Regions from separate parts of the Salinicola endophyticus genome, predicted to be linked through region 3. Evidence: predicted binding sites of a transcription regulator. Region 3 holds the regulator's gene; each other region holds the start of a gene.
What was found. The regulator LexA, encoded in region 3, represses DNA repair genes until DNA is damaged. The targets are predictions, from matches to a motif close to TACTGTNTANNTANACAGTA.
Positions count from the first base shown of each region.

Region 1: the regulator LexA is predicted to act here: its motif matches at 3,852-3,871, upstream of ABV408_RS05870 (putative DNA modification/repair radical SAM protein).
Region 2: the regulator LexA is predicted to act here: its motif matches at 5,837-5,856, upstream of recA (recombinase RecA).

Region 1 covers NZ_CP159578.1:1,276,579-1,284,006, forward strand. Annotated here, with positions in the region: gene ABV408_RS05860 (multidrug ABC transporter permease/ATP-binding protein) at 1-1,436, shown strand, start outside; gene ABV408_RS05865 (DUF4130 domain-containing protein) at 1,441-2,496, opposite strand; gene ABV408_RS05870 (putative DNA modification/repair radical SAM protein) at 2,504-3,763, opposite strand; gene ABV408_RS05875 (RecQ family ATP-dependent DNA helicase) at 3,916-5,949, opposite strand; gene ABV408_RS05880 (MFS transporter) at 6,150-7,428, opposite strand, start outside.
Region 2 covers NZ_CP159578.1:3,403,794-3,411,221, forward strand. Annotated here, with positions in the region: gene ABV408_RS15455 (aspartate kinase) at 1-592, opposite strand, end outside; gene alaS (alanine--tRNA ligase) at 703-3,576, opposite strand; gene ABV408_RS15465 (regulatory protein RecX) at 4,093-4,548, opposite strand; gene recA (recombinase RecA) at 4,623-5,693, opposite strand; gene ABV408_RS15475 (nicotinamide-nucleotide amidohydrolase family protein) at 5,962-6,489, opposite strand; gene ABV408_RS15480 (hypothetical protein) at 6,702-6,887, opposite strand; gene mutS (DNA mismatch repair protein MutS) at 7,132-7,428, shown strand, end outside.
Region 3 covers NZ_CP159578.1:2,370,495-2,377,922, forward strand. Annotated here, with positions in the region: gene ABV408_RS10715 (hypoxanthine-guanine phosphoribosyltransferase) at 1-435, opposite strand, end outside; gene nagZ (beta-N-acetylhexosaminidase) at 504-1,520, opposite strand; gene ABV408_RS10725 (TetR family transcriptional regulator) at 1,597-2,253, opposite strand; gene lexA (transcriptional repressor LexA) at 2,505-3,152, shown strand; gene dinB (DNA polymerase IV) at 3,165-4,226, shown strand; gene purU (formyltetrahydrofolate deformylase) at 4,261-5,109, opposite strand; gene ABV408_RS10745 (ribonuclease J) at 5,340-7,025, shown strand; gene ABV408_RS10750 (H-NS family nucleoid-associated regulatory protein) at 7,196-7,428, opposite strand, start outside.

The sequences.
Region 1 (7,428 bases), 1.1 Mb from region 3:
ACTTCGTCTATCGCCTGCGCGGGCGTCTGATCAAGCGCATCCTCGACACCGACATCGAACGCCTGGAGCAGCTCGGCAGCGCGCATCTGCTGGCGAGCCTGTCCAGCGATATCCGCAATATCACCATCGCCTTCGTGCGGTTACCGGAGCTGGTCCAGGGGGTGATCATCACCCTGGCCTCGGTGGCCTATCTGTTTTGGCTGTCGCCGCCGCTGCTGATGGTCACCGCGGTGTGGATCGCCATCACCATGCTGGTGGGGTGGTGGCTGGTGTCGCAGGTCTATCACCATATCCATATCACCCGCACCACCGACGACCGCCTCTATCGCGACTACGAGACGGTGATCCACGGCCGCAAGGAGCTGTCGCTCAACCGCGACCGCGCGCGGCATCTGCTGGAGGAGGTGTATGACACCCACGCCCGCATCTACCGCGACCACATCATCCGCGCCGACACCTGCCATCTGAGTGCCGGCAACTGGACCAACATCATGATGCTCGGTGCCATCGGCGTGGTGTTCTTCCTCGCCAACGGACTGGGTTGGTCCAATACCGCGGTCGCCGCCACCTTCTCGCTGACGCTGTTGTTCCTGCGTTCGCCGCTGATCCAGGCGGTGGGGGCGACGCCGACCCTGATCACCGCCCAGGTCTCGTTCGACAAGCTGCGCGAGCTGGAACTGGCGCCTTACCGGCCCTCCTTCGACCTGGTCGAAGAGCACGGCGAGTGGCAGACGCTGGCACTGCGCGGGGTCACCTATCGCTACCCCGAGCGTGGCGGGCGTGAGGGCTTCGCGGTGGGCCCGCTCGACCTCGAGCTCGTCCGCGGCGAGCAGGTCTATCTGATCGGCGGTAACGGCAGCGGCAAGTCGACCCTGGCCAAGCTGCTGACCGGGCTCTACCGGCCGCATGCGGGGGAGATCCAGATCGACGGTGTGGCGGTCACCGAGGCCGAATGGCCGCGCTATCGTCAGCGCTTCGCCGCGGTCTATACCGACTTTCATCAGTTCGACCGGCTGATGGGGCCGCGCGGCGGGGCCGCCGATCCGGCGCTGCTCGACAACTGGCTGGAGACGCTGCAACTGGCGCGCAAGCTCGAGCTGGAGGCCGGCCAGGTGCTGGATACCGAACTCTCCCAAGGGCAGCGCAAGCGCCTGGCACTGCTGATGGCACTGGTCGAGCAGCGTCAGATCCTGCTGCTCGACGAGTGGGCTGCGGATCAGGACCCGCAGTTCCGTCGGGTCTTCTACCGCGAGCTGATGCCGCGCTTCCGCGAACTCGGCATCACCGTGTTCGCCATCAGTCACGACGACCACTACTTCGCCGAAGCCGATCGCCTGCTGGAAATGCGCGACGGCCGGCTTTACGAACTCACCGGCGAGGCGCGCGATCTCGCCAGCCGTGATGCGGTGGCGCGGATCGATACCGCCTCTTCTTGAGCGACTAGCGGCGCGTGGGTGGTAGCGTCTTCCCCTTGCGCTCACCGACGCTCGCCTCCTGAGCCAGGCGGCGCCCGCCGTGGCGAGCGCGGGCTTCGAGCGCGGGGATCAGGTCGCCTTCGCTAAGATGACGCCAGAAGCGCTGCGGCATGTGCTGGGTCATGGCCCGATGATTGAGCCGCGCTGGATTGAAGGTGCTGACGAAGTAGGTGCGCCATAGCGCATGCTGGTCATCCGCGCCGGCGGCCTGGGCAGTCCGGGCGCGGGTGGCCCAGGCCTCGGGGCAGGGCGTGCGGTAATCCAGCTGCTTGCCGTCCCAGAACACGCCGCCACGCGGGGTGGCAATCAGGAAGGGGGTGCCGCCCAAGCGGTCGGCGAAGTGTTCGGCGCCCAGGTCGAGCACGTCGTGGGCCGGCTCGAACCAGGCGATAAAGCTGGCCTGGGACTCTTCCACCCCGAGGTCATTCTCTCTGTCGCGGTCATCCCTCCTGCCGAGGCAATCCGCTCTGCCATGCAAACCCTCTCCGCCAGGGGCTACCTTGGCACACCGGGTATCCGCCGTGTCGGCGTCCGTGGCGTCGCGATAAAAGCGCAGGAAGGCGTGCATATGGTGCGCCTCGCGCTTGACCGCATGGCGGCGCTGATGCAGCACGCGGCCATCGCTGTCGGCGGCGTGGGTGGCGTCGCGCTCGCCGTGGTGCAGGCGCCATATCACCCGATAGAGCAGCGCCCAGCGGTTCTGTTCGCCGCCGCCGCTGCGATAGCGGGAGGCGCTTTCGAGCAGGGCCAGGTCCTCGCGGCCGATGCGTACCGGCGGTGGCGGCACGTTCGGCTCGGGCAGCCTGACAGCGCCGGCCCCTGTGTTGGAGACAGCGCCGGAGGCGGTATCGGCTTCGGCGCTGGCGAAGAGATCCTCCTGGCTTTCGCGCGCATCCTGCCACACCACCGCCGCCGGCGGCACACCGGCCTGCAGCAGACGCCGGGCAGCGTCGCGCCACTGGCCGAAGTCCTCGGCGGGAACCACCCAGGGCATGGCACCGGCTGACGGCGCAGGCATCATCGCGGGCTCACCATAGTGCCATCTGCGCCGGCTGCGGCGCGGTCAGCTGCTGGCGCAGGCGGGCACTGTCGCGCTGGCCATCGGCGGGGCGATAGTCCTGGGTCACCACGAAGGGGCGCAGTGTCTCCACCCGGCAGCGCAGCGCGATCAGATCCTGAAAGCGGATCCTGCGCTGGCGGCGCAGCTCGACCAGCCGCTGTACGCTCCTCAGGCCGATCCCCGGCACGCGCGCGATCAGCGCAGGCTCGGCGCGGTTGAGATCGACCGGGAAGGTATCGCGATGGGTCAGCGCCCAGGCCAGCTTGGGGTCGATCTCCAGCTCCAGATTGCCCGGTTTGCCGAGCAGCTCCGCGGCGGCGAAGCCGTAACCGCGGATCAGGAAGTCGGCCTGGTAGAGCCGATGTTCGCGCAGCAGCGGTGGCGCCGCCTGGGGCAGGCCAGCGGGGCGTTCGGGGATCGGGCTGAAGGCCGAGTAGTAGACACGCTTGAGGCGGAAGTCGCGGTAGAGCTGCTCGGCGGACTGCAGGATGGTGCGGTCGTCGGTGGCATCGGCGCCGACGATCATCTGCGTGCTCTGCCCGCCCGGAGCGTAGCGCGGCGCCAGACGTTTGGGGTTGGCGCTGCGCGGTGGCTGTCTGGCGTCCTGGGTGGCCGCGTCGTTGGCGGCATCGATGCCCTGGCGGATCTGCCCCATCGCCGAGTGGATGGTACCCAGCTCCTTCTCCGGGGCCAGGGTCTTGAGACTCGTGAGCGTCGGCAGCTCGATATTGGCGCTCAAGCGGTCGGCATAGCGCCCGGCTTCTTCCAGCAGTTTGGGGTCGGCCTCGGGGATCGCCTTGAGGTGGATATAGCCACGGAATTGATGCGTCTCACGCAGCAGCTTCGCCACCTGGATCAACTGCTCCATGGTGTAGTCGCTGGAGCGGATGATGCCCGAACTCAGGAACAGCCCGCTGATGGTGTTGCGGCGATAGAAGGAGAGCGTGAGCCGCACCACCTCTTCCGGCGTGAAGCGGGCGCGCGGAATATTGCTCGAGCGGCGGTTGATACAGTACTGGCAGTCGTAGAGGCAGAAGTTGGTCAGCAGCACCTTGAGCAGCGAGACGCAGCGGCCGTCCGGGGTGAAGCTGTGACAGATCCCCATGCCGCTGGAGGCGCCCAGCCCGGCCTTGCCGCGGGAGCTGCGGTTGGGCGCGCCGCTGCTGGCGCAGGAGGCGTCGTACTTGGCGGCATCGGCCAGGATGGAGAGTTTGTCGATCAGCTCCATGGCGCACCTCGAGCAGGGGAGACGGCAGCCCCGGTGGCGGGCCGCCCCTGTCAGGGTGGCCGCCGCGATCGGGGAGCGTAATGCCAAATACTGTACTCAAAAACAGTGGTTTTGCATACAGTATTCGTGTCTCCGTATATGCCCGGTGCGTATCAGGCCGATGTCTCGCCTGCCGCCGCCAGCGCCTCGCAGCGCGTGCGGATCTCGGCATAGGGGTAGGCCTCGAAGCGCGCGTACCCGGGCAGCTTGCGCGCCTTGAGCGGGGTGAACAGCGGCATCGCCAGCCCGCACAGAAAGTGCGCCATGCGCTGGGGGCCGGGGGCCTCGCCCAGGGTGTCGCGGTGGTGGGCGATGAACGGCGCCAGCGCCTGCTGCAGCGTCTGCGCATCGGGCTCGGGCAGCGGCGGTGCCGGCGGCAGGCGGGCGATACGGCCGTGGCATACCGAACAATGGCCGCAGCCCTGGGCGGCCTGGACCGAGTGGCCGCAGCCAGTAGTACCCGCCGGCGGCGCTTCGCCGAAATAGGCCGCCAGGCGCCAGGTCAGGCAGGTGGTGGATTCGAACAGGTCGAGCATGGCGTGCAGCCGGGCGATCTCACTCGCCTCCCGCGCCTGGTACTCGGCTAGCAGCGTCTCGCTCAGGCCGTCGATGTCGAACTCGGGCGTCAGCACCTCGTAGACATCGGTCATGCGCTTGGCCTCCAGCACCACCCAGCCCTTCTCCTGGAAATACTCCAGCGCCGTGATCACCCGCCCCCGCGAGGCGTCGATGCCGGCCGCCGCCCCCGCCTGATAGAGACGCTCGAAATCCACCGTGCCCCAGGTGCGCGCCATCGGCACGTTGTCGACGATCAGCCGCACGAAGTCGGCGCGCTCGCCTTCGAAGCGCGCCACCAGCGCCTCTGCCGGCTCGACGTAGCGCAGTCGGTACTCGGCCAGATAGGCATAGCGCGGGGCGATGACGCCGTGCATCTCCAGGCGCACCAGCAGCGTCTTCAGCGGCAGCAGGCGCACGTTGCTGTCGCGCGAGAGGGTGTTGAGCAGTACCGGCCACTGGCGCTCCGGCCCGGCGCCGGCGGCGGCGATTTCGCCGAGCACGTGGCGAATGCCGGCGCGCTCCGGGGTGTCGCCGTAGACGAAGTTCTCCAGTACCCGCAGGCCGTCGCGGCCGGCCAGGGTGAGACAGCGCGAGGGCTGGCCGTCGCGTCCGGCGCGGCCGATCTCCTGGCTGTAATTCTCGATCGACTTGGGCAGGTCGTAGTGGAGCACGTTGCGGATATCGCCCTTGTCGATGCCCATGCCGAAGGCGATGGTGGCGACGATGCAGGCGAGCTCGCCGTGCATGAAGCCCTGCTGAATGGTATCGCGGGTCTCGCTGTCGAGCCCGGCATGGTAGGCGCGCGCGGCGATACCGCGGGCGCTCAAGGCCGCCGCCACCTGCTCGGCGCTGTGCTGCAGGGTGACGTAGACGATGGTGGGCGCGGCCGCGCCCGGCTGCTGCTGCGGTGCCAACCACGCCGCCAGGGTCTCCAGACGCTTGGCGGCCGGCACCGGCTCGACCAGCAGTTCGAGGTTGGGGCGATGGAAGCCGGTGGTGATCACGTCCTCGGCGGCGATGGCGAACTTGTCGCGCATATCGGCGATCACCGCCGGGGTCGCGGTGGCGGTGAGCAGCAGCGCCTGGGGGATGTCGAACTCGCGCTGGTAGTCGGGCAGCTTGAGATAGTCCGGGCGGAAGTTGTGGCCCCACTCGGAGATACAGTGGGCCTCGTCCACCACCAGCAGCGAGATCGCGATCTGGCGCAGGAAGTGGCGGAAGCGCTCGTTCTTGAGCCGCTCCACCGAGACCATCAGAATCTTGAGCTCGTTGCGCCGCGCCCGCTCCATGATCTCGCGCACGGTGTCGCGGTCCTGGGTGGAGTCGATGCTGGCGGCGGACACGCCGTGGCGCTGGAGAAAGGCGAGTTGGTCCTGCATCAGCGCCAGCAGCGGCGAGACCACCAGGGTGAGGTGGGGCAGGTGCAGCGCCGGGAGCTGATAGCACAGCGACTTGCCGGCGCCGGTGGCGAAGATCGCCGCGGTCGAACGGCCGCCGATGACGCGCTCGATCACCGCGCCCTGGCCGCCACGGAAATCGTCGAAGCCGAAGACGCGCTTGAGGGTCTGGCGAGCGGTCTCTTGGGTCATGTCGGGCTCCCTGGGTTGGCCGATGCAGCGCGTCCGGCCCGGCGCTGCGGGGCCGCAGTATCGCACGCCCGGGTGACGCTTGCAGGTCGCTGCCGTGTCAGCGGCGCGCACGGCAGACTCGCTGGCAAGTGCCGGCGTGCCCGCTCGGCTATCGCGAAGGGCTATGGCGTCGGTCTATCACTAAGAGCCATCACGAAGAGCTATGGCGCCGGAGTATCGCGCTGCGGCCAAGGGGCCGCGCTGGGATTGGCGGCCATCGCCGGCTCATCGGGCGGTTGGGTCTGAGTCGGCGTCAGCGTCGCCTGGGCGTGGCGTGAGGAGCGGTAGCTGACCCCGTGGCGCGCCCGCGGCGGCTCGGTGCCGGCGTGCAGGGCGGTGACGCGTTCGATGATCGCGCGGTCACCCAGGGTCATGCGGTCGAGCATGCGCAGATGCTGCAGCCAGTTGGGTACCAGGAAGACTTCCTGCCACAGGTCGCGGTCGACGATATCGCGATAGAGCGACCAGCGCTTGGCGCCGTTGCGCAGGCGCAGCCTGCGCAGCGGGCGCACCGCGCGAGCGAAGTCGCGTAGATGCTCGGCGTCGATGCGGTACTCGATGGTCACCATGACCGAACCGCGGGCCGGGTCGAACTCGAAGTCCGGGCGCTCGGTGTGCGCTTCCGGCGCTTCGATCAGGCCGCTGGCATCGAGATCGGGCAGCCGCGAGGGCAACAGCAGCAGCGCCGAGATCAGCAGCAGCGCGCCGGCCAGCAGCAGCGCCAGGTGCACCCCCAGGCCCTCGGTGAGCTGGCCCCACAGCAGCGAGCCCAGAGTCAGCCCGGCGTAGAGCGCGGTCTGGTAGAGCGCCAGCGCGCGGGCCTTGACCCAGTCCGGCACCAGCACCTGCACCGCCGAGTTGTAGGAGGCGACCGCGGCGATCCAGCAGCCCCCGCCGATCACCAGTGCCGGGAATAGCAGCCACAGCCGGTCGGCCCCGCCGAGGATCAGCATCACCCCGCCCAGCAGTATGGCGGCGATGCTGATCAGGCGGCTGCTGCCGAGCCGTTGGCGTGCCCGGTTGACCAGGGTGCTGCCGGCGATCGCGCCGATCCCCAGCCCACCCAGCATGTAGCCATAGAGCGAGGCGCTGCCGCTGGGGTGCTGATGCGCCAGCAGCGGCAACAGCGCCCAGATCGCGCTGGCCGAGATGCCGAAGATGAAGGCGCGCAGCATCACCAGGCGGGTGACGCTGGAGTACTGCACGAAGTGCAGCGCCGCCTTGACCCCCTCCCATAGCCGCTCCGGTGGCAGCGACTTGGGCATCACCGCGCGCTTCCAGCGCCACAGCGCGGCAAACAGGCCGCAGAAACAGAGCACGTTGAGCAGGAAGATCCACGCCGGCCCCACCGCCGCCAGCAGCAGCCCGCCGATGGCCGGGCCGATGGCACGCGCGGCGTTGTAGTTGACGCTGTTGAGCAGCACGGCGCTGGAGACCAGA
Region 2 (7,428 bases), 1.0 Mb from region 3:
CGACGGTGATGCGCTCCAGGCGCTGCGCCTTGGAACAGACCCGCGGGTCGGTGGTGTAGACCCCGTCGACGTCGGTGTAGATCTGGCACTCGTCGGCGCCCAGGGCCGCGGCCAGCGCCACGCCGGTGGTGTCCGACCCGCCGCGACCGAGGGTGGTGATATTGCCCTCTTCGTCGACCCCCTGGAAACCGGCGACCACGACGACCTGACCCTCGGCCAGATCTTCCTTGAGGTCGTCGGTCTCGATGCGCTGAATACGCGCCTTGGTGTGCGCGCTGTCGGTACGGATACCCACCTGCGCCCCGGTGTAGGAAGTGGCCGGCACGCCCAGCTGATGCAGGGCCATGGCCAGCAGCGAGATGGTGACCTGCTCGCCGGTGGAGACCAGCATGTCCATTTCGCGCGGGGTGGGATCCTCGTTGATCTGGCTGGCGAGGTCGATCAGGCGATTGGTTTCGCCGCTCATCGCGGAGACCACCACCACGATCTGGTGACCGTCGTCACGGAAGCGTTTGACCTTCTCCGCGACCGCCTTGATCCGCTCGACGGTGCCCACCGAGGTCCCACCAAACTTTTGTACGTATAGCGCCATGAGTCTGTTCGTCACTCCCTAGCGTTGTGGGCCGCCCTGGGATGGCGGCCACATGTATGTCGGTTCCACCCAAATGAGTATGTCGGTTCGGCCCAACTGAGTATGTCGGTTCAGCCCAGCTGTTCGGCCACCCACGCATGCACGCTGTCGAGCGCCTGCGGCAGCTGGCTCGGGTCGCTGCCGCCGGCCTGAGCCATGTCGGCACGCCCGCCGCCCTTGCCGCCGACCTGGGCCGCCACGTGGTTGACCAGTTCCCCCGCCTTCAGCCGTCCGGTGAGGTCATCGGTGACCCCAGCGATGAGACTGACCTTGCCTTCCTGCGCGGCGCCGAGTACCAGCACACCGGAGCCCAGCTTCTGCTTGAGCTGGTCGTGCAGGCCGCGCAGCTCCTTGCCACCCACCCCTTCGATGCGGGTGGCGAGTACGCGCACCCCGGCGACCTCGCGCACGGCGTCGAGCAGCTCGTTGCCGGCCGCGCTGGCCACTTTGGCCTTGAGCCGCTCGAGCTCTTTCTCCAGCGTGCGCTGGCGCTCGAGCACGCTGTCCAGACGCTCGACCACCTGCTCCGGGCGCGCCTTGAGACGTTCGCCCACCGCGTTGAGCTGGCGCTCCTGGGCATCGAACCAGGCCAGGGCGCCCTCCCCCGTGACCGCTTCGATGCGCCGCACCCCGGCGGCGGTGCCGGATTCCGCCACGATATGGAACGGCCCGATATCGCCGGTACGCGCCACGTGGGTGCCGCCACACAGTTCGATCGAGAAGCCGTCGCTACCGATGGTGAGCACGCGCACGGCGTCGGCGTACTTGGCCTCGAACAGCGCCCGCGCGCCCTTGGCCTTGGCCTGATCGAGGGTCATCTGCTCGGTCTGGGTAGGGGCGTTGGCCAGAATCTCAGCGTTGACGATGCGGGTGATTTCCGCCAGCTGATTCGGCGTCACCGGCTCGAAGTGGCTGAAGTCGAAGCGCAGACGCTCGGCGCTCACCAGCGACCCCTTCTGCTGCACGTGGTCGCCCAGGGTACGGCGCAGCGCTTCGTGCAGCAGGTGGGTGGCGGAGTGGTTGCGCATGGTGGCCTGGCGCAGCGAGGCGTCGACCTGCGGCGCGAGCGTCTGCCCCACGCTCAGTTCGCCCTCGAGCAGCACGCCCTCGTGCAGGTGGTGGCCCGCCTGCTTGCGCGTGTCGGTGACCTGGAAGCGGGCGCCGTCGCCGTGCAGATAGCCAGTGTCGCCGACCTGGCCGCCGGACTCGGCGTAGAACGGCGTGCGGTCGAGCACCACCACCCCTTTCTGGCCCGCTTCGAGGCGCTCGCGCTCGTTGCCCTCGGCGTCGACGAGCGCGGTCACCCGGGCCTGATCCTCGAGCCGGTCATAGCCGGTGAACTCGGTGCTGCCCTCGAGGTTCAGCGCGGCCTCGTAGTCGCCGCCGAACTGACTGGCGGCGCGGGCGCGCTGGCGCTGCGCTTCCAGCTCGCGCTCGAAGCCGGCCTCGTCGAGGGTCACGCCACGCTCGCGGCAGACATCGGCGGTGAGGTCATAGGGGAAGCCGTAAGTGTCGTAGAGCTTGAATACTGTTGCACCATCAAGCTCAAGGCCTTCCATTGACTGCACAGTCACACCTGGCTCGTTAGCAACCAAGCCTTTGATAAAATTGGATTTTTCAGGCGCAACGAGAAGCAAGTATTCATACTCAGATCCCATATATTTTAGGATCGTCCAGTCCCTCTCGTCGCCGACGATTGCAGCATAAATATGCTGATACGCACCTAATTCTTTCTGGTATGTCCTACAAACTCTAGATGGATCAACGCTATCCACCTTAGAGGAGAGGTAAGGCTTCCCTTTCTTGCTCAGGAATTCTTTGAGAGCTAAATCAATTATCTCTACGTCCAAGAGCCTCATGCCGTGGTCCAGCGTCCGCGCGAACTGCTCTTCTTCCTTGAGCAGCACGCGTTCGATCTGCTCGCGCGCCTGACGCAGCTCGGGGTAGGCTTCCCCCATCTCGGCGTCGAGCGCCGCCACCAGCTTGTGGAAGAAGGTGCCGCTGGCGCCGAGCTTGTGCCCGTGGCGGATGGCACGGCGGATGATCCGCCGCAGCACGTAGCCGCGCCCCTCGTTGGAGGGCAGTACGCCATCGACGATCAAGAAGGCACAGGAGCGGATGTGGTCGGCGATCACGCGCAGCGACGGCGTGGTGGTATCGGCATGGCCGGTGACCTCGGCGGCGGCCGCCAGCAGCGCCTGGAACAGGTCGATCTCGTAGTTGGAGTGCACGCCCTGCATCACCGCCGCCATGCGCTCCAGGCCCATGCCGGTATCGATCGACGGCTTGGGCAGCGGGTGCAGCTCGCCGCTGGCATCGCGGTCGAACTGCATGAAGACCAGGTTCCACACCTCGATGTAGCGGTCGCCATCCTCTTCCGGGCTTCCCGGCGGGCCGCCCCACACTTCAGGGCCGTGGTCGTAGAAGATCTCCGAGCACGGGCCGCACGGGCCGGTGTCGCCCATCTGCCAGAAGTTGTCCTCGTCGAGCCGCGACAGCCGCGCCGGGTCGACCCCGATCTCGTCGACCCAGATGGTCGCCGCCTCGTCGTCGCTGTGGTGTACGGTGACCCACAGACGCTCCTTGGGCAGCCCCAGCACCTCGGTAATGAAGGTCCAGGCAAAGCGAATGGCATCGGCCTTGAAGTAGTCGCCGAAGCTGAAGTTGCCCATCATCTCGAAGAAGGTGTGGTGACGCGCGGTATAGCCGACGTTGTCGAGGTCGTTGTGCTTGCCGCCGGCGCGCACGCAGCGCTGGGCCGAGGTCGCCCGCACATAGGGCCGCGGGTCGCGCCCCAGGAAGACATCCTTGAACGGCACCATGCCGGCGTTGGTGAAGAGCAGGGTCGGGTCGTTTTCCGGCACCAGAGAGGCAGAAGGCACGATGGTGTGTCCGCGCTCCTCGAAGTAGTTCAGGAAAGCCTGTCTGATAGCTGCGCTTTTCATAAACAATCCGTAGCGAGAGTCCGTGGCAAAAATCCGTGACGACGGATCTTGGCGAAAGTCCGTGACGATAGGCGTGCCCACGGCGGCAAACGGACCACGTGGCGACGCGCAGACGGCCGTCTCGGCAGCGAGGCGCTGCTCCTGCGGCCATCGCAAGGCGCGTTAGTATAACGTGGTCGACTGTGAGTCTGTCGAGTGCGACACCCATGTCGCCGACATTCGCCGCCCTCGGGCGGATCGGATCGCCAGCAACGGCAACGGCACCGGCAACGTCTTGTCGGGCCTGCCCGGGTCTCGTGTCATGGGTGTAACCGGGGATGGGGAGAAACGAGAGGCTGGGAAAGAGGAACGCGGAGAGCGAAACGGGAAAGAGAAGCGCGAGCCGCTGGCACGGCGAGGGAGCGGGAGTGCAAGGCGCCAGGGTGAGAGATATCGCGGTCCGGCGCGTTGCCATGACAGCGTGGCGCACCAGGGGGCGCCGCCAGACCCGACAAGGTCGGGGATAAAGCCCGGGACTCAGAGCTCCCAGGCGTGGCGCATGGCGTGGCGCACCTGGTCGAAGCCGAACCCGCGCCCGGCCAGGAAGCGCTCGCGCTTGGCCCGTTCGCGGGGCGTGCTACCGGGTCCGGCGAAGCGCTTGGCCAGGGCCTGACACGCCAGCGCCTGCCAGTCCGGCGCCTCCGCCTCGAGCGCCAGCGCGGCCAGGGCATCGTCGATGCCACGCTGGGCCAGATCGCCGCGAATCCGTACCGGGCCGTGACCGAGCTGCACCCGGGAACGCACGAAGATCTCGGCAAAGCGGGTATCGGACTGCAGCCCCTCCGCCGCCAGCGCGTCCAGCGTGACGGCGATCTCCTCCGACTCGACGCCCTTGGCAGCCAAGCGCTGCTCGAGCTCGGCGCGGCTGTACTCGCGACGTGCCAGCAGGGCGATCGCCCGCTCCCGGGGCGGGATCTCCGCAGCCTCAGCCATGGCGTGCTCTCCTCCTCGGCGCCGACCTGAAAATCGCCCGTGTCATCAACCCAACCGCCTGCCCGCGCCTCGCGCTACAGCAGCGAGTCGTTGGCGTCGTCGGTGGCCGCGGCTTCCGCTTCCTTCTCCTTGTCCTTCTCCTTGGGCGCGGCGACGGCCAGCAGCTGGGCGCGAATCTGATCCTCGATCTCGGTCATGATCGCCGGATTCTCTTCCAGGTACTGGGCCGCATTGGCCTTGCCCTGGCCGATCTTGCTGCCCTTGTAGCTGTACCAGGCACCGGCCTTGTCGACCAGACTGCACTGCACGCCCAGGTCGATCACCTCGCCGGCATGGTAGATGCCCTTGCCGTAGAGAATCTGGAACTCGGACTGGCGGAACGGCGGCGCCACCTTGTTCTTGACCACCTTGACCCGGGTCTCGTTACCGGTGACCTCGTCACCCTGCTTGACCGAGCCGATGCGGCGAATGTCGAGACGCACGCTGGAGTAGAACTTCAGCGCGTTACCGCCGGTGGTGGTCTCGGGGCTGCCGAACATCACCCCGATCTTCATGCGGATCTGGTTGATGAACACCACCATGCAGTTGGCGTTCTTGATGTTGCCGGTGATCTTGCGCAGTGCCTGCGACATCAGACGCGCCTGCAGGCCGACGTGGGAGTCGCCCATCTCGCCCTCGATCTCGGCGCGCGGGGTGAGCGCCGCCACCGAGTCGATGATGATGACGTCGACACCGCCGGAGCGCACCAGCATGTCGCAGATCTCCAGCGCCTGTTCGCCGGTGTCCGGCTGCGACACCAGCAGCTGGTCGAGGTCGACCCCCAGCTTCTCGGCGTAGCTAGGATCGAGCGCGTGCTCGGCGTCGATGAAGGCGCAGGTCTTGCCCTGCTTCTGCGCCTGGGCGATCACCGACAGGGTCAGGGTGGTCTTGCCCGAGGATTCGGGACCGAAGATCTCGACCACACGGCCGTAGGGCAGACCGCCCACCCCGAGAGCGATATCCAGCCCCAGCGAGCCGGTCGAGACCACCGGGATGGCGGTGCGCGGCGTATCGCCCAGACGCATCACGGTGCCTTTGCCGAATTGGCGGTCGATCTGCGACAAAGCCGCGCTGAGTGCCTTGCTGCGATTTTCGTCCTGTGCCATGAAAGTCTCCTGTGAGTGCGTCGAAGACGAGCCTTGGAAAGCTGGCGTCGTGGGGTGGCGGCCGGAAAAGTGAGCCCGCCGCATAGGGCCACCCCGTGGGCGAGGCGTCCTTGGCGACGGGCGAGACGGCCAGGCCGCCCGATCACTGTATGATTAGCCAGTAGTATGGCGAAAAAAATCGCTCGCGCCTATATCCTCGCGTCGATTTTCCGCATGCGTCGCTGCATTTTCCGGGATAGCGCCCGGCGAGGCCAGTACCAAGTACCGCTCAGCTCGCGGCGGAGAAGGATTCGAGCAGCCCCGCCAGGGCGATCGCCACCGCCTGGGCGCGCACCGCGGCGCGCTCCCCCGGCAGCCGAAAGCACGCCACCCGCTGGGCCTCGGCATCGCCCCAGGCGAACCACACCGTCCCCACCGGCTTCTCGGCACTGCCGCCGCCAGGGCCGGCCACGCCGCTGATCGCCACGCCGAGCTCAGCGCCGCTGTCGCGGCAAGCGCCGGCGACCATCTCGCGCACGGTGGCCGCGCTGACCGCCCCATGCGCCTCTAACGTCCGCGCCGACACCCCCAGCATGCGCTGCTTGGCGGCGTTGGCGTAGGTGACATAGCCGCTGGCGAAGTAGCCCGAGCTACCGGCGATCGCGGTGATCGCCTCGGCCACGCCACCGCCGGTGCACGACTCGGCGGTGGTGACGAAACAGCCGGCGGCCAGGCACGCCTCGCCCAGGCGCCGGGCGAGCACCTGCGGGTCCTGGTCACTGCCGGGGGGCAGCGGATGATCGGTTGGAAAGTTCATGAGGACTCCTGCGGCTTCTGCGCCGTACCGGCACCCTCTGCGGACGGGCGCGTCTTGTCAGGCCGCTGCTGGCATATGCGTATCGGCCTGCGATTGATGGCATAGCGAGGCATCATATGCGAGGTGGCATATGGCCGGTGCCAGATACTTAGTATGCGAGCTTTGCGCGCCGACGCAACGCGTCTGGCCGGCGCGGGCGCCCACGCGGGCGACTATTCGGCGTCGCGCGGGTAGGTGGGCGGCAGCGGCTGCGCGTGCCCCCCGGCACACAGATCGGCGACCGCGATCTCGAGCAGGATGACCGCCAGTTCGCTGACGTTGACGTTGCGCCGGTTGGCCTCGATCGAGAGCAGCCTGAACGTGGAGTCACTGAGGTGATTGAGCACCAGCCGGGCCATGAGGGGGTCCTCGGATGCCGATTTCACCCACTGTAACGATTCGCCCGCCGCGGGCGAGACTGAAAACACTACACCTCGGGCATGAACCGGCGTCACCCCGGCGCGGGCGATCGGCGATGCAGCGACGCTGACCCACGTGGTAACCTTCGGCCTTTCTCCATGTTTCATACTTCATGCTTCGCCGGCCCCGGCGAGGCGCGTGCCGCAATGATGCCCCACGATACCCAGAGAGCCTCGTAACGCCATGCAGGATACGGCCGCCAGCAAAGCCCAGCAGCATACGCCGATGATGGCGCAGTACCTCAAGATCAAGCGTGAGCATCCCGAGGTGCTGCTGTTCTACCGCATGGGCGATTTCTACGAACTGTTCTACGACGACGCCAAGCGCGCCGCCAAGCTGCTCGACATCACCCTGACCGCGCGCGGCCAGTCAGCCGGTTCGCCGATTCCCATGGCCGGCGTACCCTATCACAGCGCCGAGTCCTACCTGGCGCGACTGGTGCGCTCGGGCGAGTCGGTGGCGATCTGCGAGCAGATCGGC
Region 3 (7,428 bases):
GTGCTGCTTGTCGACCAGCACCGCGGTGGAGAGACTCGCTGCGCCCGCCTCACGGCAGTAGTCGAGAATCGCCGCCAGGGTCGCCCCCTCGTCGAGAATGTCATCGACGATCACCACATGGCGCCCGGCCATGGGGATCTCCGGCGAGACCCGCCAGAACAGCTCACCGCCACGGAGCCCGCCGCGATAGCGGGTGGCGTGGAGATAGTCGACCTCGAGCGGGAACCCGAGCCGGGTCAACAGATGCCCCGTCGTGATCAGACCGCCGTTCATCACGCAGTAGAACACCGGCAGCTTGTCGCCGAGATCGCGGGTGATCGCCGCGGCCATCCGGTCGAGGGCCTGCTCTACCTGGGCCTGGTCGATCAGACAGTCGGCGTTGTCCATGACCTCCTGCATCGAGTTCAGCGCGTCGGGGGGCGTAGATTGAGTCATCGTATTCCGTATCAATAGCAGTGGGCGGCAACCGGCAGGGCCGGCGCCGCCTGGGGACAGAGGGCGGATCACTCCGCCTCGTTGAGGGCTTCCAAGCGGGCGTGGGTACGCCGCCAGCGCGAGATCACCGCCAGCGACTCGAGGCTCGGCCGGGCGCGGGCGTAACGCAGCTTGGCGATCCGCGGCGCCTGGCGTCCGCTGCACGCATCCACCACCTCCCGCGCCGCTGCGGGGTCATTGCAGATCACCGCCATGTCGCAGCCGGCGGCCCAGGCCGCCTCGGCGCGCGCCGCCGGCGTTCCGGCAGCGTGGGCCGCCGCCATGGTCAGGTCGTCGGAGAAGATCGCCCCCTTGAAGCCGAGCTCTTCGCGCAGCAGCCCCAGCCAGCTGGGCGAAAAGCCCGCCGGGCGCTCGTCGAAGGCAGGAAAGATCACATGCGCCGGCATCACCGCATCGAGCTTGCTCGCCAGCCGCGCAAACGGCACCAGATCGTGCGCGCGCAGCGCCTCCAGCGAGCGCGGATCCCGGGCCACCGCATGGTGCGAATCCTGACGCGCCCCGCCATGGCCGGGAAAGTGCTTGCCGATGGCGACCATGCCGGCATCGTGCAGGCCATCGATGAAGGCACCGGCCAGCGCCGCGACCACCTCCGGGTCGGGCGAGAAGCTGCGCGAGCCGATCGCCGGCGACTGGTCATCGTCGAGGTCGAGCACCGGGGCGAAGGTCAGGTCGAAACCGCACGCGGCCATCTCCATGCCCAGCAGCCAACCGGTGTCCAGAGCCAGGGCCAGCGCGGCCTCCGGCGCCTCGGCGAATTGCCGCCCCAGGGTCGCCATCGGCGGCAGCCGGGTCACGCCCTGCTTGAGCCGCTGCACGCGCCCGCCCTCCTGGTCGATGGCGACCAGCAGGTCCGGGCGGCAAGCGCGAATCTCACCGATCAGCGCCTGGGTGGTGCCTGCATCCGGGGTGTTGCGCGCAAACAGGATGACGCCCCCGACCTCGGGACGGGACAGCAGCCGCCGCTCCTCCTCGCGCAGTCGAGTGCCCTCGACGTCCAGCATTACCGGACCCAGCGGTTGTGTCATAGCCGTTACCTGAAACCGTGAAGCGCCCGATTCTAGACGACCCGCCGGCGTCATGACAGAGGTCGGCACTGCGGCGTCAGCTCGCTGCCGCCTCCGGCGGCTCCAGCGGTGCCAGCATGCCCGCCGCTACCACCGGCTTGAGTCGTCGGATCAGATCGCGCACGGTGACATGCTCGTGATACTCGTTGTCGGCGATATCGCGCAGCGCATCCAGTCCGGAGAGCGTGAATACCACGGTCCCGAGCATGAAGTGGAGGCGCCAGAAGCGCTCCGCCTCCGGCAACCCGGGCGTGGCCAGACGCAGGCAGGCGACGAAGCGGTGGAAGGTTTCGCCATAGTGCGCCTGGATATAGCGTCGCAGATGCCCCTGGGCCTGGGTATAGGCGAGTCCCAGGAGCTTCATGAAGATCTTGAGACTGTGGCGCTCCGCCGGTACCTCGAGCACGCTCTCGGCCAGGCGCTCGAGCAGCACCTCGAGGGGGATGGCCTGCCCGCCATAGTGACGCTCGAGCCCGTCGAGCGCGTGATTGAGGCGCTCGGAGAAGGGGTCGAGATAGCGCGCGAAGACCGCCTGGATCAGCGCCTTCTTGGAGCCGAAATGATAGTTGACCGCCGCCAGATTGACCTTGGCCCGGGTGGTGATGTTGCGCAGCGACGTCTCGGCGAACCCCTTCTCGGCGAACAACACCTCGGCGGTGTCGAGAATGCGGGTCACAGTGTCGGACTGAGCCATGGACTACCTCTTTCCTGTCGATATCGGCGGCTGTTCACGGGCATCGAACCTGCCGGCCAACGCCTGTCGAATCAGCTAAAAAACGCCTGTTTGAAACGCTTTCGAATCTAACCACCCCCGGCGCCACGGCACAATCGCGGCAAACGTCGAAGGCGCTCTGCGCTTTGCCCCCTTTCCCTGCCCAGCAGGACTGGATACAATTCCAGACTGTATACATGACCACGCCCTGACAGGCCCCGGGGAGACGCCCAATGTCGAGACCGCTCACCGCCCGGCAGCAGAACGTCTACGATTTCATCGTCAAGACGATGACCGAGTTCGGCTATCCACCCACCCGCGCCGAGATCGCCAAGGCGCTGGGATTCCGCTCTCCCAATGCCGCCGAGGAGCACCTGCGTGCGCTCGATCGCAAGGGTGTGATCCGCATGATTCCGGGGACATCCCGCGGGATCCGTCTGCCCGCTGCGGCCGGCACCCCGGAACCCACCGACCCCGCCGAAACCGGCCTGCCGATCGTGGGCAACGTCGCCGCCGGTAGCCCGATTCTCGCCGCCGAGCACATCGACCGCTACTGCCCGCTGCCGGCGGACTACTTCGCCCCCAGGGCCGACTACCTGCTGCGTGTGCGCGGGCTGTCGATGAAAGACATCGGCATCCTCGATGGCGACCTGCTCGCCGTGCATCGCACCCAGGAAGTGCGCGACGGCCAGATCGTGGTCGCCCGGCTCGATGACGAGGTCACGGTCAAACGCTTCCACCGGCACGGGCGCCGCGTCACCCTGCTGGCGGAAAACGCCGACTTCGCCCCCATCGAGGTCGACCTGGAACATCAGCAGCTGGATATCGAGGGTCTCGGCGTAGGCATCATCCGCGGCGGCAACGGCCTGGGCCTGCAGTAGACGCCAGCGGCCATGCGCAAGATCCTCCACGCGGACTGCGACTGCTTCTACGCCGCGGTGGAAATGCGCGACGACCCCAGGCTACGCGACCTGCCGCTGGCGATCGGCGGCAGTGCCGACAAGCGCGGGGTCATCGCCACCTGCAACTACCCGGCCCGGCGCTACGGCATCCATTCGGCGATGCCCACCGCACGCGCCCTGCGCCTGTGCCCCGAGCTCAAGCTGCTGAAGCCCGACTTCGATCGCTACCGCCGCGTCTCGCATGACATTCAAGCGGTATTCCACGAGCTGACCCCGCTGGTGGAGCCGCTCTCTCTCGACGAAGCCTATCTCGACGTCAGCGAGGTCACCCGTTTCCAGGGCAGCGCGACCTGGATGGCGCACTGGCTCAAGCAGGAAGTGCTCGCGCGTACCGGCATCGTGGTCTCGGTGGGCGTGGCGCCCAACAAGTTCCTGGCCAAGATCGCCAGCGACTGGGACAAGCCGGATGGCCTGTTCGTGATTCCCCCCGCACAGATGGCAAGCTTCATCGAGGGGCTGGCGGTCGACAAGCTGCACGGGGTCGGTCCTGCCACCGCCGCCAAGCTGGAGGGGCTCGGCATCGCTACCTGTGCCGAACTGCGCGCCCGGCCGCTGGAGCAGTTGCTCGACGCTTTCGGCAAGTTCGGCCAGCGCCTGCACGAGCTGGCCCACGGCATCGACGACCGCCCGGTCAACGTCACCCGCGAGCGCAAGTCGGTCAGCGTCGAGACCACCTACGACAGCGATCTGCCGGACCTCGCCCAGTGCCACCAGGCACTGGCACCGCTGATCGCGCGTCTCGACGAACGCCTGGCCCGCCATGGCAATCCCGACATCGGCAAGCAGTTCGTCAAGGTGCGCTTTCACGACTTCACCAGCACCACCCAGGAGACCGGCGCCCGCGGCGTGATCCACGCGCGCTTCCACGAGCTGCTGGAGAGCGCCTGGCAGCGCGGCGGCCGCCCGGTGCGCCTGCTCGGGGTCGGCGTGCGCCTGGCGCCGGAGGCCGAACAGCGCCAGCTCAGTCTGTTCGACGGCGAGCAGCCGACCTGACGCCGCAGGCGCGACGCCGGCACCGCACAGGGGCTCAGGAGAAGACGACGGTCTTGTTGCCGTGGATCAGCACGCGGTCCTGCAGGTGCCAGCGCAGGCCACGGGCGAGCACCGCCTTCTCCACGTCACGCCCCAGCCGAACCAGGTCCTGGGGTGTATGGCAGTGCGACACCCGCTGAATGTCCTGCTCGATGATCGGCCCCGCGTCCAGCTCCTGAGTGACGTAGTGGCAGGTCGCACCGATCAGCTTGACCCCGCGCTCGAACGCCTGGTGGTAAGGCTTGGCGCCGGCGAAGGACGGTAGAAAGCTGTGGTGGATATTGATGATGCGCCCGGCGTAGCGCTCGCACAGCGCCGGCGGCAGGATCTGCATGTAACGTGCCAGCACCACGCTGTCGGCTTCGGCCGCATCGATCAGCCGCTCGACCTCGGCGAACGCGGGGGCCTTGTCGGCGGGGTCGACGCTCACCCGATGGAAGTCGATGCCGTGCCACTCGACGAGCGCGCGCAGGTCGTCGTGGTTGGAGATCACGCAGGGAATATCGCAATCGAGCTCCCCCGCCGACCAGCGGTAGAGCAGGTCGACCAGACAGTGCGACTCACGCGAGACCATCAGCACCACGCGCTGACGCCGGCTGGCGTCGCTCAGCCGCCAATCCATCGCGAACTCACGGGCGATGGTCTCGAACTCGGCCCGGAAGGCCGCGGCGCCCAGCGCCTCCGATTGAATGTCGTAGCGCATGAAAAAGCGCCCGTTATCCAGGTCGGAGTGCTGGTTGGCCTCGATGATGGAGCCCCCCTGGGCGGCGATGAAGCCCGAGACCCGGGACACGATCCCGACCCGGTCGGGGCAGGAGACGATCAAACGATAATTGTGCGGCATAACTCACGCTGACAGGGTCGATGAAACGAAAAGTCGCCGCGCACCGAGAGGAGGCGACGACGCAACCTGCCTCGGTAGCGGCGGCACGACGCCCGCCGCGATCGGGGCGGCGACATTGTACCCGATTCACCGTGGCTGCGACGCTCGCCGTTGCGTGGTCCGATCCCGGTTTGAGCGGGCCGAGAGCGATGCCTTATAGTGAGCCGAGACTTTTCCCGTTAAGGAAGCCGATGTTTCGTCCGCGCGCGCAGATTCGCCCCCGTACCTATCCGCCTCTGCTGTTTCATCCGTTGGGCGGCTGCGGTGAAATCGGCATGAACCTCTCGCTCTATGGCTACGACGATCACTGGATCGCGGTCGACTGCGGCATGATGATCCGCCAGGATCTACCCGACGCACCGCTGCAGATTCCCGATGTGGCCCACCTGGCGGCAGAGGGCATGATCCCCGAGGCGGTGTTCATCACCCATGGCCATGAGGACCATATCGGCGCCCTGGCCTGGATCTGGCCCCACTGGGGTTGCCCGGTCTATGCCACGCCGCTGGCGATCGAGATGCTGCGCGCCAAGTTCCTCGAGCGCGGTCTGCGCACCGATGCACTGTGCCCGGTGACGCCCGGCAGCAGCGTCGAGCAGACACCCTTCAAGGTCGGCTTCGTGGCGGTCACCCACTCCATTCCCGAGAGCTGCGCGCTGGCGATCGAGACGCCCGGGGCGCGCGTGCTGCATACCGGCGACTGGAAGCTCGATCCGGCGCCGCTGATCGGCCCGCCGATCGATTCGCGCCCCTTCGAGCGTCTGGCGCCGCTGGATCTGGTGGTGGCCGACTCGACCAATGCCGACGTCGAGGGTCACTCGCGCAGCGAATCGGAAGCCGGCGCAGCGCTCGAGGCGGTGATCCGCGAGTGCCGTGGACGGGTCGCGGTGAGCTGCTTCGCCAGCAACCTCGCGCGCATCCAGTCGCTGGGGCAGATCGCCGCGCGCTGCGGGCGCCGCGTGGCACTGCTGGGTCGCTCGATGGAGCGCATGGTCGCCATCGCCCGGCAGCTCGGCTATCTCGAGGACTTCCCACCCCAGGTGCCGACCTATGATCTCGGCTATCTGCCGCCGGAGGAGATCTTGATCATCGCCACCGGCAGTCAGGGGGAGCCGCGCTCGGCACTCTCGCGCCTGGCACAGGGACGCCATCCGCTGCTGGATCTGGAGGCGGGCGATCACGTCATCTTCTCGGCACGCGCCATTCCCGGCAACGAGCGCCCCATCGAACGCCTCAAGAACGGCCTCAAGCGTCTCGACGTGCACATCCACGACGAACACTCCGACCCGGCACTGCACGCTTCCGGGCACCCGGCACGGGCCGAGCTGCGCCAGCTCTACGGCTGGCTGAAGCCGCGTCTGCTGCTGCCGGTACACGGCGAGCTGACGCACCAGGAAGCCCACCGCGAGCTCGCCGAAACGCTCGGCATCGCGGTGCCGGAGCGGGTCGTCAACGGCGATCTGCTGGCACTGGAGAACGGCACGCTCAGCCCGCGCCGCCACTTCCACCTGCAACCGACACTGCTCTCGCCGCGCACTCGCGCCGGCAGGCCCGGCGCAGCCGCCACCCCGCGCCGCGCCGCCAGCTCGCTGTCGATCGCACTCACACTGCTGCCGACCGAGACCGGCTGGACCCGCATCGGCAGGCTGCTGTGGGATAGCGAGAGCGCGCTCGACCTGGACGAGGATGCCCTGGCGGACTGGCTCGATCAGCGCATCGACACCATCCCGGCGGAGTCCCTGCTACAGCTGCGTCAGCAACTGTTCGCACCGCTCAACGAGTGGCTGAAGGCGCATCTGGCCAAGCTGCCGGAGCTGCATCTGCAGCTGATGCCGGCCGACCCTCAGCCCGAACACGAGGTGCGCTCGGCTTCCGGCTGACAGCCCGCTGCCTCCGTGCACCTTCGCTCTGACACGCATGAAAAAACGCGCCGAGCAGAGCTCGGCGCGTTTCGACCCGACGCGAATGAAACAGCGATGGCTGGACCTATCCTACCGGGATCTGGCCGCTCGTCGCGCTCGCATCTGCTGATATCAACCCCTACCAGCGCTCAGACTTTGCTGGCGTTCTTGGGCGGACGTCCACGACGTTTGCGCGGCTGTTCGCCGACCAGGTCATCCATCGATAGCCCGGCATCGTTCATCGCTTCACGAATCTCGGCGAGTTTACGCTGCTTGTCGGCTTCTTCTTGCTGACGCTGATGATCTTCCTGCTGTTTCTGCTCGATCACCTCATTGATCACTTCGGACAACTTGTGCAGTTGCTCCATGCTCAACTGGCGAG